DNA from 4 places in the Priestia sp. FSL W8-0524 genome. Region 3 is predicted to be linked to each of the others. Evidence: riboswitches for the same ligand, from Rfam matches in the RefSeq annotation. Region 3 holds a riboswitch; each other region holds the start of a gene.
The links. A riboswitch is a leader RNA that binds a small molecule or an ion and turns the genes downstream of it on or off. The one in region 3 is predicted to bind thiamine pyrophosphate.
Positions count from the first base shown of each region.

Region 1 (4,944 bases), 1.7 Mb from region 3:
GTAAAATCTGCGGCTGCCTTATGGCTCATTCCAAGAAGAACCCCTCCTGAAATCGTTGAGCCTGAACGAGAAAAACCTGGCCAAAGAGCAATACATTGAAACAGTCCTATACCTAGTGCTTGTCCATAAGACATTTGGTCCACCGTCTCTACACGCGGACGTTTAGGTCCAAACAAATCTGCTAGAATCATTAATACAGCTCCGACCACTAAGCCAATTAGCACCGTATTTAAAGAAAACAAATGTTCATCAATGTAATCATCAAACAAAAGTCCTAACACTCCTGCGGGTAACAAACCAACAATTACCTGCATTAAATTTAAGCGATTTGTCGGTCCAATTGCAGCAGCTGGTTTTTTTCCCAATCCTAATAAATTAATAAAACGATCTTTAAAAATAACAACTACTGCTAAGATCGACCCTAGCTGAATAACAATCTTAAATGTATTAGCTACTGGAGATGAAAATAATTCTTTTGAATTTAACCACAGGTCATCCACAATAATCATATGCCCAGTTGACGAAACGGGAGCAAACTCTGTTAAACCTTCTACAATCCCTAAAATGATTGCTACAATAATTTCCCACATAAAGCTATGTACCTTGCCTTTCTTTCAAATTAATAAGCTTATCGCTTCGTTTTACATGCTCAACTATTTTCCTATTTTGACACTTGCTTTTTTATCATAATTGTTAAAACTATGAAATACAATGTGTATTTGCAAAAAGATAAGAATCTTTAATAATTTGTAATAAAAAGCTTACATGCTACAACCAAAAAACACGATATCAGCTTTTATTTATTTTAAAAAGCAGTCACCATGTTCAGTATAAATTCTGGTCCCTTAGCTAAAAATGAATCATCTAGACTATTTTTCTTTAGTGTGAAAAAATGACTAAATCATTATGTTTTTTCCATCCCCCTTTACTGTCATCTATCATTTTAATCCAATAGGGCTGACTTATACGACATATCCCCTAAGTAATTTGAAACTTTTTTCTCTCTTTTCTCGTATATAGTAGTATCTTTTTTAGGAGGCTTTTTACTATGAATGGAAATGTACGTACAATGAAATGGGTCACTGCTGGGTATGAAGCCTTGCTGGGAATTCCTTTAATTGGCGCGGGGATTGTTATGGGCTTTAGCTATACTCCTCTTTTTATTGGATTTATTCTTCATGCTATCACACTCATTTTAGCTAATAGACGAGGGTTATCTGCTTATGGAAACATACTAGGGCTTGTTACCTCACTGGTTGCTTGGATTCCATTTTTGGGATTTATCATGCATATTATTACAGCTATTGTGATTGCAATCGATGCTGCTAGACAACGCTAATTGTCTAGCTTTTTTTATTTAAGGGTTGATTTTTTACCGAATGATGGTAAACTTAAGCCGTAAATTGAATAATTTGAATGTTATTTCTACTAGGGGTGTCTGATAGCTCAGACTGAGAGAAGAGTGCAATAAAACTCTTTAACCCTTTGAACCTGATTTGGGTTATACCAGCGGAGGGAAGTAGTCTTGAAAAGAATAGTATATGTTTATTCTTTTTTTGCCTATTCCATCGGGTTCTGTCTATCACAGAACCCGATTTTTTTATGGTTCGGTATAGCTACACTTTATGCGAAACCGGAGGAATATGTAATGTCAAAACAAAATGTATCAGTTTCTATGAAAAAGCCTTTTCCAAACAGTCACAAAGTATATGTCCAAGGATCCAGACAAGACCTTAAAGTACCTATGCGTGAAATTCATCAGTCTCCTACTACAGGGTCTTTTGGTGAAGAAGAAAATAGTCCCGTACGTGTATACGACACGAGCGGTGTTTATACAGATCCCTCTTATGAAATTAATTTACAAAAAGGATTACCAGCTCTGCGCGAAAAGTGGATTGCAGAACGAAACGATGTAGAAACATATCAAGGCCGTACGGTTCAGCCACAGGATAACGGTTATTATGACGGTGATCCAAGAGATCAGTACGAGCGCTTTATCACTAAACGTTTACCTTTGCGCGCGAAAAAAAATCAAAATGTAACGCAAATGCACTATGCGAAAAAAGGAGTCATCACGCCCGAAATGGAATTTATCGCTATTCGTGAACAGATGAATCCTGAAATTGTGCGTGAAGAAGTAGCAAGAGGACGTGCGATTATCCCTAATAATATCAATCACCCTGAGAGCGAACCGATGATTATCGGCCGCAAATTCCATGTGAAAATTAATGCTAATATCGGAAATTCAGCTATTCGTTCAGCTATTGAAGATGAAGTAGAAAAAATGACATGGGCAACGCGTTGGGGAGCCGATACAATTATGGATCTATCAACAGGAAAGGATATCCACACAACACGCGAATGGATTATCCGCAACTCGCCTGTTCCTGTAGGGACCGTTCCTATTTACCAAGCGCTTGAAAAAGTAAAAGGCGTAGCAGAAGATCTAACGTGGGAAGCATACCGCGATACATTAATTGAACAAGCAGAACAAGGTGTTGATTACTTTACTATTCACGCAGGTGTTCTTTTACGTTATATTCCTCTGACAGCGAAACGTACGACAGGTATTGTTTCACGCGGAGGATCCATCTTGGCGCAGTGGTGTTTAGCTCATCATGAAGAGAACTTTTTATATACTCGCTTTGAAGAAATCTGTGAAATCTGTAAAGCATACGATATTGCTATTTCGCTTGGCGATGGGCTACGTCCTGGTTCCATTGCAGATGCTAATGATGAGGCACAGTTCGGTGAATTAGAAACGCTTGGTGAATTAACTAAAATTGCTTGGAAACACGATGTTCAAGTTATGATTGAAGGTCCTGGACATGTTCCAATGCATCTCATCAAAGAAAACGTAGATAAACAAATGGAAATATGCCAGGAAGCCCCCTTCTATACTCTTGGACCGCTTACAACCGACATCGCTCCAGGCTATGACCATATTACATCAGGTATTGGTGCTGCAATGATTGGCTGGTTTGGGACAGCTATGCTTTGCTACGTAACGCCAAAAGAACATTTAGGACTCCCGAATAAAGAAGACGTTCGCGAAGGCGTTATCACCTATAAAATTGCTGCGCATGCTGCTGACCTAGCAAAAGGCCATCCAGGAGCACAAAAACGCGATAATGCTCTGTCTAAAGCAAGATTTGAATTTAGATGGAATGATCAATTTAACCTGTCACTAGATCCAGAGCGCGCAAAAGAATATCACGATGAAACACTTCCCGCTGAAGGTGCTAAAACAGCCCATTTCTGTTCAATGTGTGGACCTAAATTCTGTTCGATGCGTATTTCTCAAGATATTCGTAACATGGCTCAAGAAAATGAAAAAGATGTAAACGAAGTAAGAAAAGAAGGAATGAAAGAAAAAGCTAAAGAGTTTGTTAACAGTGGTTCAAATATCTATCAATAATGAAGTAGAACAGCTTAAAAAACAAATTAAGCAGCTTGAAGGAAAGTTATTATTTGTTCAGCAAAATTGTCAGCACATTATCGTTGAATCCTCACATTCTTCCGTAAGACGCTGCATTAAGTGTTTCTATCAACAAGATGCAAAAAGGACTTCGTAAAGAAGTCCTTTCATCTTTTTTTGAAACGTGCTTTCAGCATGTTCTTAATCCAATATAGTATTTTAATAATAACCCAGCCTATAAATGTACCTAGCGTGTTCAAAAAGATATCATCAATATCAAATACTCGTTCCGTTAGCTTGTACTGTAAAATTTCAATCAGAAAACTGATTAAGAAACCCGTCGTAAAGACTTGAATAAAACCGTCAAACCACTTCATAAACAACGGAATAAACATTCCAAGCGGCGCAAACATCACGATATTTCCCAGTATATTTGTCAGAGTGAGCATTATATTACCGCTGTCCCACATCAGACGGATTGTACTAAATAAATCCAAGTTCATTGCTTTTCCGTAAACATGTTCGTTTTCCCGTATGAGAGTAGCATAAATGACCACTGCCGTATACGCAATAAATAGAGTGAACATGACTTTTTTAACAATTGACCTGATGCTTACATTCACTTCAACATCACCTTCTTTGACTCCCAAAACCATTTATTATTATCTATATGTACCCGTCCACTGCTTTCATTCGTAGTGAATGCATTTATATGCTTTTTTATCCTATCACATCAATAAATAAATACAATTCCCTTTTTGTTATTTTGTAAACTAAAATTTTTTCAATTAAAAAAGCCACGCTTTTCGCATGACTTTTGTTAATTAATAACTCCACGATGGATAATTTCCACTTGTACTTTCGGATTAATCGAGATGTTTTTATAGTCCTGTCTCCATTTAAGCCTTTTCCATATACTCGGATGATAAGCAGCTACTTCTCTTCCTATTTCAAGAAAATCACAGTTAGCTTTTTGCAGCTTTTCAACTACTTTTTCAGCTTTCTTTTGTAGAATCTTTTCAATTTCTTTCTGTACGTTTTTTGTTAATGCAGGAGATGACATTTCATTTTTAGTAAATTCATTAATACTTACTTTTATATTTAGCGGTATGATTACTTTTGCTCCGTGCACCGCATCAGGTTTAACGTGCATTTTTGCTTTAGCATCTGACACATCATACGATACTACATACTGTTGATCATGTATGGTAATTTTGTGACTCATAATCATATATTTGTCTTTTTGATTTCCTAATAAAAGAAGCGCCTTAGATTCATCGGAATTTAATGTAATACCTGAAAATTTATCTTCATTAAACAAAGCTGTACCGATTACATCAACGGTCTTATTTTCAGTATTTAATTTCATATAAGGAAGAGCTAGCCCTTTTCCTTCATCAAACAACACGGTACAAAGTGACTGAAGAGTTTCAATTGGCACTAAGGAATTGACTTCAGCCGTATGGACAACTCCGTCTAAATATTCTCCAATTAGCTCTTCTCCTACTTGCTGTAGCTCAACTATC
Region 1 covers NZ_JBBOUG010000001.1:147,833-152,776, reverse strand. Annotated here, with positions in the region: gene NST66_RS00800 (undecaprenyl-diphosphate phosphatase) at 1-590, opposite strand, end outside; gene NST66_RS00795 (hypothetical protein) at 1,049-1,339, shown strand; TPP riboswitch at 1,421-1,535, shown strand; gene thiC (phosphomethylpyrimidine synthase ThiC) at 1,649-3,418, shown strand; gene NST66_RS00785 (VanZ family protein) at 3,586-4,041, opposite strand; gene NST66_RS00780 (Ger(x)C family spore germination protein) at 4,239-4,944, opposite strand, start outside.
Region 1: it holds a riboswitch for thiamine pyrophosphate, as region 3 does, so the genes downstream of both, thiC (phosphomethylpyrimidine synthase ThiC) here and tenA (thiaminase II) in region 3, are expected to answer to the same signal.

Region 2 (4,944 bases), 1.6 Mb from region 3:
TCATGCGACGATTTTCTCTTTCATTTTTTCATGACTTTTGGTGCAATAAACATATAGTTAAATGTTAAGGTAGAAATAAATTCCTTATGGTACACTTAAAGAAGAATTTATGAAACGGAGCGATATGATGAAAGCCATAAACTTAATCTCAATTGCCTTTGGTGCTATCGCTGGTACATATGCGCGTTATTTGCTAAATCTTTCCTTATTATATACGGGCTATCCAATAGGAACGGTAATTGAAAACCTATTAGGAAGCTTCATACTAGGCCTATTAACAGGATTTTTTGCGTGGAAAAAGCCAAAAGAATGGATAAAGCTTGGACTAGGAGTTGGCGTGTGCGGCGGTTTTACAACGTATTCAACCTTTGCAGGAGACGTCATTTCTCTCACTCAGCACCATTTATTTTGGGGAGCCATTTATGTCATTGTCTCTTTAGTAGGTGGAATCCTTCTTGCTTTAGCAGGCTATCTATGCGGTGAAGCGGCAGGGAAAAATTTAGTGAAAGTACATGAGGTGAAGTAAATGAGCATAGTGAGCTTGGCACTTGGCGGGGCAGCTGGAGGAATATGCCGTTATCTTTTGGGTTTAAAAGTTACAAAAACAGTTTCAAACCCTCCTTTTCCAGTCTCAATGCTGTTTGTAAACTTGCTCGGTGCGTTTGGGCTTGGTCTTTTTTACGGTAGTTATTATGGAAAGGTTCCGAGTCATGCTTATGATGATTCAATATTTTTAATGATTGGCATTGGGTTTTTTGGTGCCTTTACCACTTTTTCAACGTTTAGTGTGGAAACCGTACAGTTAATTCGGGAAAAATCTTATCGGAAAATGTTGGCGTACGTGGGGATTTCAGCATTTGGAACAGTTGGTTTATTTACAGTCGGTTTACTGGCAGGAACGTTTTTATTATAAGTAAAGAGAACGTTTCTAGTAGGGAAAAACAAAAAGACGGAGAAGTAGAGAATGGATAGAAAAGCAGAAGTTTGGAAATACATTTTGTTGATTGTAGCTGTTGCAGGTCAGATCATTGGTTTTTTATTTTTATTTATAAATGTTGTGGCGGCATTTATTTTTTACGGTTTTTATATTCTAACTTTTATTATGTTACTCCTGCTGTTTATATGGGATCGGAAAAAGGAAAAAGACAAAGAAGAATTTGACGACTATACCGATTACTAACTATATAAAAAGCAGAATGATTCGGTGCGCCGGGCCTCTTAGTAAAGAAGCTTAAAAGATACATCTATAAAAGGAAGAGAGCCGTAAGAGCATAAAGAGATATTGTATTTACATTTAGTTGTGTTATAATTTTAAGTGCAAAAACAAAATCAATAAATAGCAATCACTAGGGGAGCTTTTTGAAGCTGAGACGGATGTATTTCGGACCCTTTGAACCTGATCTGGTTTGGACCAGCGTAGGGAAGTGGCGATCATGTTTACATAACGATGCATGCTAACCACTCTACGTTGTAGAGTGGTTTTTTGTATGTAATAAAGCCCTCTGCACAAGATGAAGTGATTGAAATTTCTCTTTATTCTGAATGGAAAGGTTTCGATCATGTGGATATTCCTAAATTTCATGTCATTACAACAGATAAGCAGCCAATCGAAGAGCTTCAAAAAATTTTAACGGCTATCGCGCCTTTTGCGGGCGCCATTCATATTAGAGAAAAAAAGAAAACGGCAAAGCAGATTCAATGTTTACTAGAAAGCCTACCATTTTGTCGCTCTAAAATTATTGTGAATGACCGAGTTGATGTAGCGCATGCTTTAAAAGCAAAAGGTGTACAGCTTGCCTATCATAGTTTAGACGTTTCGTTTGTTATAGACGCATTTCCTTCTCTTATTGTTGGAAAGTCAGTTCACTCTGTGGAAGAGGCTTTAGAAGCTGAAAAAGATGGTGCTCACTACATTTTATACGGACATATTTATTCAACACATTCAAAAAAAGAATTAAAAAGTCGAGGGATAGCGGCACTAAAAGAAGTAGTAGACGCTGTGCAGATACCGGTTATTGCCATTGGAGGAATTACACCTGTAAATGCCAAAGAGGTACTTCAAACAGGAGCACACGGTATAGCCGTGATGTCTGGTGTCATGCTTGCGCAAGATCCCCTGAAAGCGATTAAACAATATTCTCATATATGGACATCTGGAGGTGGAGAAAATGAAGCAGCATTATGATGTACTGTTAATCGGAGGAGGTATAATCAGCTCTTCTATCGCTTATCATTTGTCAAAACAAGGAGCGTCAGTAGCTATTCTTGAACGCAATCAAGTTGGTTGTGAAGCTTCAAGTGCAGCCGCTGGTATTTTAGGTGCTCAAGCTGAAATTGATGAAGAAGGTCCTCTTTTAGACCTTGCTATTAAGAGCAGAAGCATGTTTCCTGAACTGGTGAAGGAACTAAAAGAAAAAACGGCTATCGACGTAGAGCTCATTCAAAAAGGCTTATTAAAAGTCGCTGGAACAGAAGAAGATGCACACGTATTAAAGAAAAAAGCCGCTCAGCACCACCGGTGGGACAAAGATGTAAGATGGATCGATGTAAAAGAAGCGCGTTTGTTAGAACCCGGGCTCTCTCCAGACATATACGGAGCCATTACAATACCGGGAGACGGCCAGCTAGCTCCGGATAAGTTAACACAAGCTCTTGCTCATGGAGCCTTGTATCACGGAGCAGATGTATTCGAATACTGTGACGTTCACTCTCTTATTATGGAAAATGAAACAGTAAAAGGGGTACAGACGTCCAAAGGCTCTTTTTATGGAGAAAAAGTAGTGATTGCAGCAGGCTCATGGGCTAAACGCTTTATTTCTTCTGAACATTTAGGCGAGGTGTTTCCTGTAAAAGGAGAGTGTATTGCTCTGCAAAGTCATAAGCCCCTGCTTTCTAAAACGATTTTTTTAGATGAAGGTTTTTACTTAGTCCCTAAGACTGGTGGAAGAATCGTAATCGGGGCAACTAAGCTGCAGCATGATTTTACTAAGACCGTTTCTGCACAAGGTATTCAATTTTTGCTGAATAAAGCTTCTGCGCTTCTGCCGGCCATTAAAGAAGCCACATTTGAAAAAGCATGGGCTGGTCTTCGTCCACAAACGAATGATGGCTGGCCTTATTTAGGAGAGCACCCTGAAATAGCGAATCTGCACATGGCTTTTGGCCACTACCGAAACGGTATTTTATTAAGCGCTGCAACTGGAAAAATTATGGCTGATGCTTTGTTAGGGAAAAAGCCAAATCATTCATTCTTTACATCATTTCAGCTAACGAGAGCAATGGAGGGAGTTCATTGAATCTAATTATTAACGGTAAGACCGTCACTGTCGGAGATGAAATTGAAACGGTCGAGCACTTGCTGCAGGCTCAGAGTCTGCATGAGCGAGTTGTAATTGTTGAATTAAACAAGAATATTTTGCAAAAAGAAGAACATAGCGATGCATGCTTAAAAGATGGAGATACATTAGAAGTTGTTTCATTTGTTGGAGGAGGATGAAGAGTATGTTAAAAATTGGACAATATACATTTAATTCACGTTTATTATTAGGAACAGGGAAATTTCCGGACTTTACGACTCAGCGTCAAGCGGTAGAAGAGTCGGAAACAGAAATTTTAACATTTGCTGTTAGACGAATGGATATTTTTGATCAAAATCAGCCTAATTTATTAGAAGCACTTGATGTGAAGCGTTTCACTCTTTTGCCTAACACTGCTGGAGCAAAAAATGCAGAAGAGGCCGTACGTATTGCTAAATTAGCAAAGGCTTCTGGACTTTGTGACATGGTGAAAGTAGAAGTAATTGGATGTGATAAGACGCTGCTTCCTGATCCAGTTGAAACATTAAAAGCTAGTGAAGAACTGTTAAAAGAGGGCTTTACCGTTTTACCTTACACATCAGATGATGTTTTACTTGCGCGTCGTTTAGAGGAGTTAGGCGTACATGCCATTATGCCAGGAGCGTCGCCTATCGGTTCAGGTCAAGGTATTATTAATCCGTTGAACATGCGTTTTATCATTGAACAATCAACCGTTCCAGTAATTGTAGATGCAGGTATTGGAACGGCTTCAGACGCAGCTCAAGCTATGGAGCTAGGAGCAGATGGTGTGTTATTAAATACAGCTGTTTCAGGAGCAAAAGATCCTGTGAAAATGGCTCGTGCTATGAAGCTAGCGATTGAGGCAGGAAGAGCAGCATTTGAAGCAGGACGTATTGAAAAGAAACAATATGCAACGGCAAGCAGTCCAACAGAAGGGATGAGTATCGGTTGATTAATCGTTATTCCCGCCAAGAATTGTTTCAACCTATTGGAAAAGGCGGACAGCAGCAAATTCAAGAAAAGCATGTTCTGATTGTAGGAGCAGGTGCTCTTGGAACAGGGAACGCCGAGGCCCTTGCACGAGCGGGAGTAAAGAAAATAACGCTCATTGACCGCGATTATGTAGAGTGGAGCAACCTTCAGCGTCAGCAATTGTATAGTGAAAAAGATGCTGATAAAAGAATCCCAAAAGCAGTTGCCGCTAAAAAAAGGCTTCACGATATTAATCATGATGTAAAAGTAGAAGCCCACGTAGCGGACGGTACCCCTCAAGTTTTAGAACAGCTTGTTGAGGGGGTAGATGTTATGATTGATGCAACCGATAATTTTGACACACGCCTTGTAATGAATGATTTATCACAAAAATATGATATTCCTTGGATTTACGGAGCATGTGTAGGAAGTTACGGAATTAGTTATACTATCATACCAAGTGAAACACCGTGTTTATCCTGTTTGCTTGAATCTGTACCGCTTGGAGGGTTAACATGTGATACAGTGGGGATTATTAGTCCTGCTGTACAAATGGTAGTCGCTCATCAAGTAACAGAGGTGTTAAAAATATTAGTTGGAGACTGGAATGCGCTCAGGAGGGAACTTGTTTCGTTTGACGTATGGAAAAATGAGT
Region 2 covers NZ_JBBOUG010000001.1:252,434-257,377, forward strand. Annotated here, with positions in the region: gene NST66_RS01280 (fluoride efflux transporter FluC) at 128-526, shown strand; gene crcB (fluoride efflux transporter CrcB) at 527-913, shown strand; gene NST66_RS01290 (hypothetical protein) at 965-1,180, shown strand; TPP riboswitch at 1,339-1,440, shown strand; gene NST66_RS01295 (thiamine phosphate synthase) at 1,562-2,185, shown strand; gene thiO (glycine oxidase ThiO) at 2,169-3,296, shown strand; gene thiS (sulfur carrier protein ThiS) at 3,293-3,496, shown strand; gene NST66_RS01310 (thiazole synthase) at 3,502-4,269, shown strand; gene NST66_RS01315 (thiazole biosynthesis adenylyltransferase ThiF) at 4,266-4,944, shown strand, end outside.
Region 2: it holds a riboswitch for thiamine pyrophosphate, as region 3 does, so the genes downstream of both, NST66_RS01295 (thiamine phosphate synthase) here and tenA (thiaminase II) in region 3, are expected to answer to the same signal.

Region 3 (4,944 bases):
CGACATTAGCCTTCTATGTAAAGAAAACGCATATTTTGTAAAAAAATGTACAGAAATGCGCAAATGGCAAAAATGGAAAACATAAAAGAAAAGGAGAGTATAGAAAACAGTTGACGGGAAAAAATGAATCCTATAAGATAAGTTTAAATGTTTAAGTTCTTGAACATATAAACATAAGGAGTGAACACTATGTCACAGCATTATGCGCTCATCACCGGTGCGTCCGGAGGAATAGGTAAAGAGTTAGCTTATCAATTCGCAAAGGATGGCCATTCTTTAATTTTAGTTGCCAGAAGTGCTGATAAACTAACAGCGATTAGAGAGAATTTAAAATCTACTTATAATATTGACGTAATAACGGTTGTAAAGGATTTATCAAGAGAAGAAGAGATACAGTCACTGTATGAAGAACTTAAAAATAAAGAAATGCACGTTGATTATTTAGTGAACAATGCAGGTTTTGGACTATACGGTAAATTTATTGAAACAGCTTTAGATGAAGAGTTAAACATGATTGACTTAAATATCCGAGCATTAACTCATTTAACAAAATTATTTTTACCCGATATGGTCAAAAGAAATCACGGGAAAATTTTAAACATTGCGTCCGTTGCTGCATTTATGCCGGGTCCGCTTATGACAGTGTATTACGCAACGAAAGCGTACGTATTATCTTTCACAGAGGCCCTTGAAAATGAATTAAGAGGTACCAATGTAACGGTAAGTGCTCTATGCCCGGGTCCAACTAAAACGGGTTTTAGCGACCGGGCCCAGCTGAGCAATTCCAAGCTTTTTCAAAGCGGTGCAATGGATGTAGAAGCAGTTGCTAAAGCGGGCTATAAAAAATTTATGAAAGGGCAGACGGTTATCGTACCAGGAGTACAGTTTCGTTTCGCCACCTTCATCCCGCGCTTTGTACCAAGAAAGTGGCTTTCATCCGTTGTCCGCAGAACACAAGAAATTAAATAAAGGAGAATATTTATGAGTGAAAAAGCAGTGGAGTTATTTCGTGCCAGCATTCCTATTTTTCAGGCTCTAAGTGATTCAGCAAGACAAGATATTATTTTGCTGCTCGCGGAAAAAGAGCCTTTAACCGTTAATGAAATTGCAAACGAGTCTACTTTATCACGACCGGCAATTTCTCATCATTTAAAAATTTTACGTGATCAAAAGCTTGTGCAAATTGAGCAAAAAGGAACGCAGAGATATTATTCATTGGCTTTAAACGAGGCAGTTGAGCTATTAAAAAGCTTGCTTGCTACAGTTGAAGCTGAATGTTTATAGGGAGATGAAAGAGATGAACCACGAGCAATTCTATATCACAGATGAAACGGTCATTGAACATATTGTCTCTACACAAAAGCAGTATTTCTATGCACAAAAGACAAAGAGCATCAGCAGCCGCATTCAAGCGCTGAATAAGCTCAGAGACGCAGTCAAACAAAACGAGCAGAGAATTATGAATGCTTTAAAACAAGACTTGAATAAATCTGAAGTAGAGGCGTACACGTCGGAAATTGGGATTTTACTAGAGGAAATTCGGTTTACGCTTAAGCATTTAGCAAAATGGATGAAGCCTAAAAAAGTAAAAACCGCTTTAACACACGTGGGCTCTAAAGGGAAAATTGTGCCTGAACCGTATGGAGTCGCGTTAATTATTGCTCCGTGGAACTATCCGTTTCAATTAGCGCTGTCTCCTTTAGTAGGAGCGATTGCTGCTGGAAACACGGCGATTATAAAGCCTTCTGAATTAACGCCTAGCGTATCTCGGGTTATACAAGAATTACTAGCTGAGGCTTTTGATCCCGCATTTGTGACGGTGATTGAAGGCGCTGTAGACACGACGAGCCTGCTTTTAAAACAGCCCCTCGATTATATTTTCTTTACGGGAAGTGTAAATGTAGGGAAAATTATTATGCAAGAAGCAGGGAAGCAGCTTATTCCCGTCACGCTGGAGCTAGGAGGAAAAAGTCCTTGCATTGTACATGAAGATGCAAACCTAGATCTTGCAGCGAAGCGAATTATGTTTGGCAAAGGAATGAATGCAGGCCAAACGTGCGTTGCTCCTGATTATTTGCTCGTGCATAAAAAGGTAAAAGCGCAGCTAGTGGAGAAACTTCGCGAAGCGATTTATCAATTTTACGGTAGTAATCCGCTTGAAAGTGAGCGCTACGGCCGTATTGTCAGTGAGCGCCATTTTATTCGGCTAGTTGAGTTTTTAAAAGACGGAAACGCTATAGTTGGAGGCGGGTATAATAAAAGTACGCTCACAATAGAACCTACGGTGTTAAGTGAAGTAAGCTGGACATCAGACGTTATGCAAGAAGAAATTTTTGGGCCTATTCTTCCTATGATTGAATACGAAACGCTAGACGAAGTTATTCATAAAGTTCAAGAAAAAGCTAAGCCGTTAGCTCTTTACTTGTTTACGGAAAGTGCAAATGTACAAAATGTCATAACGGAGCGTCTTTCATTTGGAGGAGGCTGTATAAATGATACGCTTATGCATATCGCTACGCCATATTTACCCTTTGGCGGAGTTGGAGAAAGCGGTACGGGCCAATATCATGGAAAAGACAGCTTTCAGACATTTTCTCATTTTAAAAGCATGCTGTCTCAAACAACCAAGTTTGATTTGTCATTCCGCTATCCTTCAGAGAAACAAAACTTGAAAATGATTAAAAAATTATTGAAATAAAAAGCCTCCTGATAGGAGGCTTTTTCGTTATTTTGAAAGTGAAAGCTGAGAAAGCGGCCATTTTTCTTGTGTATACGCCATTTCCCAAAATAAATACTCCAGCTCACAGCTTTTGATAAAGTGATCTTTCATACGATTACGTTCTTCTTCAGTCGCTTGCTCGGCGAGTTCATCAAGCTTGTTACAAAACCATTGTGTTGTGCCATTCATTTCTTCATTATTATAAAACTGAATCCATTCATAAAAAGGATGAGAAGGAGATGGATTTACTTGTTCTGTAATGCGCTGGCCAATTTCAACGTACGTCCACGGACATGGAAGAAGCACGGCAATGATTTCCGCTAAGCTGCCTGTATGCGCAACGCTTGTCATATGGTTAATGTAGTGGCTGGCCGTTGGTGAAAGAGCCTCAGTGTGGAGGTCTTCATAGCGTACGCCTGCTACTTCACAAAAATTATTATGAGGGTGTACTTCACTATGTAATACCGTAGAAATGCCGGCATTAAAGGCTTCCATTTCGGTACGCGTGCGGCATTTTGTTAAAGCAGCGCCGTAAATGCGGACAAATGCTGTTAAGTATTCGTAGTCTTGAGAAACGTAGTGAATAAGCGCCTCTTTTGGCACGTCTCCTTCAGCAATTCCTTTAATAAAAGGGTGGTTAAAAATGGCTTCGTAAATATAGTTTGCTTCTTGTCTTAATTGAGATGAAAATGACATCAAAATCCTCCTTTAATATGAGGAAGTCACAAACAAGCACATAAAGGAAATAAAAAACACTCCGTTTATAAACGGAGTGGCAAAGGACAGTACAAAACTGAACATTGCCACTTTCCTACGCTGGTATGAGCCAGATCAGGTTCAAAGGGATCAAGAAAACTTGTCTCAGCCGGTCGGCACCCCTAGTGGACTTCCTATTAGTCTATGTTTAACTTACCATATATTCTGAAAAATAGAAAGCGTTATGGAAAATTGTTCCCTAACGGTTTTTATCTCTTAAAGAGGTAGCTTCTTGAAGCTATTTTTAATCATTTTTGTTTAAAAATGCATATTTTTAGGGAAGAAGAGGTATTAATGAAGGGAAGAGCCGTTTTCGTCTCCGAAACATTCCCATATAAATAGAAGAAAGGAGAGAACAAAATGGCAAAATTTCGTTTGTATGCTGTATTAAATGCAGTAGGCTTGGCTATTACACTTCTTGTGAATTATTTAGCAAATGCGATTCCAATAGGAGGCAAAACAACGGCAGAGGCTTCTGCGCAAGTTCCTACGTTGTTTACACCAGCCGGTTATGCCTTTGCTATCTGGGGCGTTATTTATTTGTTATTAACCATTTGGGTTATACGCCAATTTTTTGCAAGAGAAGATCAAAAAGAAATATATGCACGTATAGGCATTTGGTTTTTTCTAAACTGTTTGTTAAATAGTGCGTGGATCTTTATTTTCCAAAACGATTACTATAAGTTATCCCTTTTAGTTATGCTCTTTATTTTAGGCACATTAATGATTGTATATTCCATTATTCAGCATTCTCGGATGACGACATGGTTTATGCGTCTGCCGATTTCGCTTTATCTTGGATGGATTTCTGTTGCGACTATTGTTAATGTATTTGTCGTATTTCAAGCAAATGGAATACAGCACTTGCTTGGCCTAAATGAATTAGCATGGACGATTATTATGCTGCTGGTAGGGGCTGCGCTGGGCATTATGTTTACATTAAAAAACCGAGACGCTGTTTATCCGCTTGTTTTTATTTGGGCTTATATTGCCATTGCGGTGAAACAAAGTGGAAATCAGCCAATTGTCATTACTGTTATCATCTCGATTGTTTTATTAGCAATTGCTATTATTGTGGGACTGATTAAACGCTATAGACGTTTTTAAAAAGAAGCTCTAGCTTTTGTAAGCTAGAGCTTTTTATGATGCTCTTTTGATTGTAAAAAAGCAGCTGTAAAAGCAATTAAGCTAATTAAAATACCAAAAGGAACAACAATTGGTACGAATGATAAAATAAATGTCATAAGCGTAACCTCCATGTTGCATCGGTGCATAATGAAAAATTCAACTTTTTAAATTGAAGTTCCGCTATTATAGTATGCTAGGCTTTATGTTTGGAGCCTATATGTTTAGAAATAAACGAAAAAGGCAACATACGTTACATATAGTTTATATAGGAGGAGTTAAAATGGAAACATATTTAGTGGCTTACACAGATAAAGACGATATGGAATATAAACAAGTGACGT
Region 3 covers NZ_JBBOUG010000001.1:1,840,927-1,845,870, forward strand. Annotated here, with positions in the region: gene NST66_RS09210 (SDR family NAD(P)-dependent oxidoreductase) at 190-969, shown strand; gene NST66_RS09215 (ArsR/SmtB family transcription factor) at 982-1,284, shown strand; gene NST66_RS09220 (aldehyde dehydrogenase) at 1,298-2,698, shown strand; gene tenA (thiaminase II) at 2,726-3,415, opposite strand; TPP riboswitch at 3,511-3,609, opposite strand; gene NST66_RS09230 (TspO/MBR family protein) at 3,836-4,582, shown strand; gene NST66_RS09235 (hypothetical protein) at 4,884-4,944, shown strand, end outside.

Region 4 (4,944 bases), 470 kb from region 3:
CGACCATCACGTTGTCATTTCAGGAATTACAAAAGGGAATGATATCAGTATCAAAATGCATGAGCAATTTAATTTTACATTTTGCGGAGAGTTTAAAGAAGTGGGCTGGAAATTTGATCAGTGGCAAGATGTACTTTTTTATCAGCTTATTTTATAAGATGTATGACACCTTTACACATTGTAACGTTTTAGTTTCATGTGTAAAGGTTATTAAAATAATAAGTTGTTTTATTATTTTAATACGAAAGGTGTTAGCTATCATGAGTACACATTTTCAATATCAACATCTAAGAGCTGTGCCGAAAAGATGGTCCCAAAAAGAACTGCATATCCAGCTGAATAGAATCAAACACAATTCTGAACTATCTACTATAGCAGCAGATCCGCTTTTTCATCTGTTAGAATGTACCCGTTCAGGCCTTCAAACTAAACAAGAAATCATAGACTACATCCAAACCATTCCTAATCACCAACTTCCATCTTTTGCAACTCATTTAAGCAGGTTAATTCAGCGTATTTATTATATCGAAGCTGCTGATTACTATAACCGTCCCCTCAAAGGTTATATGCTTGTTATGAAAAACCAACCCGCTTATATATCTCTTCATTTTGCCGATCAGCTCATATAAAAAAAGCTCTCTATTCAAAAGGGGACTGACCCCTGTTTTTGAGACAGGGATCAAAACACCTTTTAAACGACCAGTTGCCGATATTGTACCGGTGACTGGTTGTTTAGTTTTGTTTGAATACGGGCATTGTTATAATAAGTAATATAGTTTTTGACGGTTTGCTCTACGATGGTGGTCGTAGTATATGTCAACTCGTCAAGGTAGAACGTTTCAGACTTTAGCGAGGAATGAAACGATTCGATAGAGGCATTATCTGCGGGAGTCCCTTTGCGGGACATACTCATGGTAATGCCTCTTTCTTTGATTTTTTGTTGATAAGCATACGATGTGTACACGGAACCTTGATCGCTATGCAGCGTGCATCCTTCAGGCAAAGAAGGAAGTTGACTTAACGTATCTAAAACAAACGCTACGTTTTGACAATCACCAATGGAATACGCAATGATTTCTCCGTTAAATAAATCCTGAATACTTGAAAGATACAACTGTTTGGGTCCAAAAGGCAAGTAGGTAATATCCGTCACTAGTTTTTGAAGAGGACGATCAGCTCGAAATTCACGATTTAATACATTCTCTGCAACCTGATAAGGTTGCCCTGTTCGCTGACGTTTCTTCCGTTTTACGCGACATTGCCAACCATACTTCTGCATGGCACGCTGCACAAACTTATGATTAATCTTCATCGTTCGATTGAGTAATGCTGTAATCTTTCGATAGCCATATCGAAACTTGTGTTTATGACATTGTTCACCAACTTGTTGTTCCATCCATTTCTTTAATGTATCCCGTTTTGTATGTTGCTTCCAACGATAGTAAGTGGATCGAGGGATATTAAGATGTAAACAGATTTGATAAATAGGCACCTGACCTTTTAGCTCTTCCACTGTGTTTACTACAATTTCTGGTACCACTTCCTTTCCAATTCCTTGTACTTTTTTAAGATCTCAATCTGTTGCTTTAACTGCCGGTTCTCTGCCTCTAACTTAGACGTCTCGCTTTTAAATTCAGGACCTTTTCCATATGAATACTGCTTGCCTACAGGCTGTCCAAATCGATGCATTTCTCCATTTTTATACCATGTCATCCACGTTTTCAATTGGGTATGATTACGAATATTCAGCTGTGACAATACTTCTTTTACAGGTATACCAGCTAATCTCATTTCAATCGCTTTTAATTTTATTTCTACCGGATAACTGACTCTTGTCCCCATAGAAAAAACACCTCCAAGTTATTGTTAGGTACTACATACCCGTTTTTTAACTTAAAGGTGTTTTTTATTTGTCTCACTCTAGGGGGTCAGTCCCAAAGAATAGAGAGCTTTTTTTATTCGTATTTTTTCACTGTTACTTGACATTCTTTTAACGGGATAAGCTTCGATTTTTTCGTCCATTTGTATCCTAACCACACAATTAAGAATAAAGGAAGTCCGATATAAGAAACAAGTACACCGTACCAGTCAATCGAGTCACCCATAAACGCCGAATAGTTTTGGCCTAAAATAACAACGGCACATAAAATAAAGGCAAAGATAGGGCCAAATGGGAAAAGTTTTGCATGATATGGAAGTTCACTCAAATCATGACCTTGAGCAACAAATGCTCTTCTAAAACGATAGTGGCTGATCGCAATTCCTAACCAAGCAATAAAACCAGACATACCAGAAGCGTTAAGTAACCACGTATATACCGCACCGTCTCCAAAAAATGAAGCACCAAATGCAAGTGTACCGACAAGTGCCGTTGCGATTAAGGCATTAACTGGAACGCCTCGTTTATTCACTTTTGCTAAGAACCTTGGTGCTTTTCCATCTTTCGCTAAGTTCCACAGCATACGCGTAGAAGCATACATGCCTGAGTTACCAGCAGATAAAACAGCTGTTAAAATAACGGCATTAATCGCTGATGCTGCAAACGCCAGACCTGCTCGTTCGAATATTAAAGTAAACGGACTTACTCGCACGTCATCACTTGCTAATGAATTCGCTGTGTATGGAATAAGCATTCCAATAACAAAAATAGCTAAAATATAAAATAACAAGATGCGCCAGAAGACTTGTTTAACTGCGCGAGGAACCGTTTTTTCCGGATCTTCACTTTCTCCAGCTGCGACTCCAAGCAACTCTGTTCCTTGGAATGAAAAACCAGCTGCCATAAAGATACCTAGTACAGTGAAGAATCCACCGTGAATCGGTCCATCACCAAGCGTGAAGTTTTTAAAACCTGGTGCTTCATTGTTAAAGATACCAAAAATCATCATAATACCAATAACTAAAAAGATAATAACCGTTACTACTTTAATTAACGAAAACCAAAATTCAGATTCACCAAATCCTTTTACAGAAAGGTAGTTAAGCCCAAACATAATTAATAAAAACAGGGCACTCCATAAAATAGAAGAAGAGTTCGGGAACCAAAATTTCATAATAAGGGCTCCAGCGGATAATTCAGCTGCAATCGTAATAGCCCAGTTATACCAGTAGTTCCAGCCGAGAGCGAAACCAAAGGATGGATCTACAAAACGAGACGCATACGTACTAAATGAACCAGCTTCAGGCATATAAGCTGCGAGCTCTGCTAGACTGGTCATCAAAAAGTAAACCATTACGCCAATAATAGCGTAAGCTAAAAGCGCTCCCCCAGGTCCTGCTGTGTGAATTGCTCCACCACTTGCTAGGAATAAGCCGGTTCCGATGGCTCCTCCTAATGAAATCATCGTTAAGTGGCGAGATTTCAACCCACGTTTTAATTCTTGCTGCTCTTGCATAGATAAATACTCCTTTCGAATGTACGGAAAGAGACGGGATAACATAAAAAAAGCCCGCAGTATATGTGCGCGCTTTTAAATCTGAAAACCGCGTCAACCTTCCGTGAAGATAGCTCTTCACATCACTCGCATGATGTGACAGTTCTGTTCCTGTTCGGAGACAGCCCCAGCTTAAATCAACCGAGAAGTGATTTAAACTTCGGCAATTTTTCCTTTCAAGCAACATCCTCAATGTTCTCTGCATTTCCGTTACTTTACTATTAAAAACTGCGACCTCTACCTCATCGATTAGGATGAGGGTTTTTTATATTCAATTGACATAAAAGAAGTATAACAAATACTAAAACGATTGTCATTATAAAAAATAGATTCAGAAAATAGAAACATCTTTGAAATCTCTCGAATCTATTTTGTTACGTATGGTATAATAAACATTGTCTTTATACTACATAAATATCCAAACGTACCACAGGGGGAGCCGCCGTGCTGAGAGTGAACGAAATGTTCAGACCCTTCGAACCTGTTAGTTAACGCTAGCGTAGGAATGTGGGAATAGTAGCATATATTTGCTTACTCCTGTGTAAACCGTTTGATATGAATGATTCAAAAACAGGAGTGAGAAACGTGAATAAAGCATTACCTTTACAGGCTAAAATTGAAATAGCTATTTTTGCAGCATTGGCTTTTTTGATTGATCTTTTACCTTCTATAAAAATTGCAATAGGTGTAAGCATTTCGTTCTCTATGGTTCCTATCTTTATTATGTGTTTTCGATGGGGAGTTAAAGGAGGAGCTTTATCTGGATTTCTATGGGGAATATTGCAACTAGCTTTAGGAAATGCGTATATTTTAACCCCGTTGCAAGCTTTTATAGAGTATATTATCGCTGTTACCTTTATTGGATTTGGCGGGATTTTCTCTAGTTCTATTAAAGGATATTTAGCTAATAATCAAAGATCAAAAGCTTTCTTTTTTATTATCTTATCTTTAATTATAGGAAGTTTTGCTCGTTATTTTTGCCATTTTATTGCCGGTTTAATATTTTGGGGATTTGCTGCACCAAAAGGAATGCCTGTTCTATGGTATTCTTTCTCGATGAATGGGATTTCGATGATTGGGTCGTTGCTATCATGTCTAATTATCCTTTCATTGTTAATTCCATCGGCATCAAGAATGATTGTAACTAAATCACACTCATCATAAGAAAAAAGACTAAATCTGCCAAGATTTAGTCTTTTTTCTTATTTGTCACCTTTGTTTACACAAAAGTGTGTCAGGTTTGATAACATAGTTAGTGAAATATTCAAAAAACTGTTTTATGATAGTCAACATATTCAAACGAGATAAAGGATTGATCGTATGCTACAGAAATGGATCACGAGCATAGGTTTAGATATTGGAACAAGCACAACAAAACTGATTGTAAGCAAACTGTTAATAGCAAATCAACAAAATCAGTTTACGCTGCCAGGCTGTCAAATTATTGATCGTCGCGTAACGTATGCAAGTTCCATCTATACAACACCTATGGTAAACGAGGTTGAAATCG
Region 4 covers NZ_JBBOUG010000001.1:2,314,228-2,319,171, reverse strand. Annotated here, with positions in the region: gene NST66_RS11735 (GNAT family N-acetyltransferase) at 1-157, shown strand, start outside; gene NST66_RS11730 (hypothetical protein) at 261-629, shown strand; one part of gene NST66_RS11725 (IS3 family transposase) at 692-1,572, opposite strand; one part of gene NST66_RS11725 (IS3 family transposase) at 1,572-1,842, opposite strand; gene NST66_RS11720 (amino acid permease) at 1,956-3,395, opposite strand; lysine riboswitch at 3,498-3,682, opposite strand; TPP riboswitch at 3,857-3,957, shown strand; gene thiT (energy-coupled thiamine transporter ThiT) at 3,990-4,598, shown strand; gene NST66_RS11710 (ethanolamine ammonia-lyase reactivating factor EutA) at 4,755-4,944, shown strand, end outside.
Region 4: it holds a riboswitch for thiamine pyrophosphate, as region 3 does, so the genes downstream of both, thiT (energy-coupled thiamine transporter ThiT) here and tenA (thiaminase II) in region 3, are expected to answer to the same signal.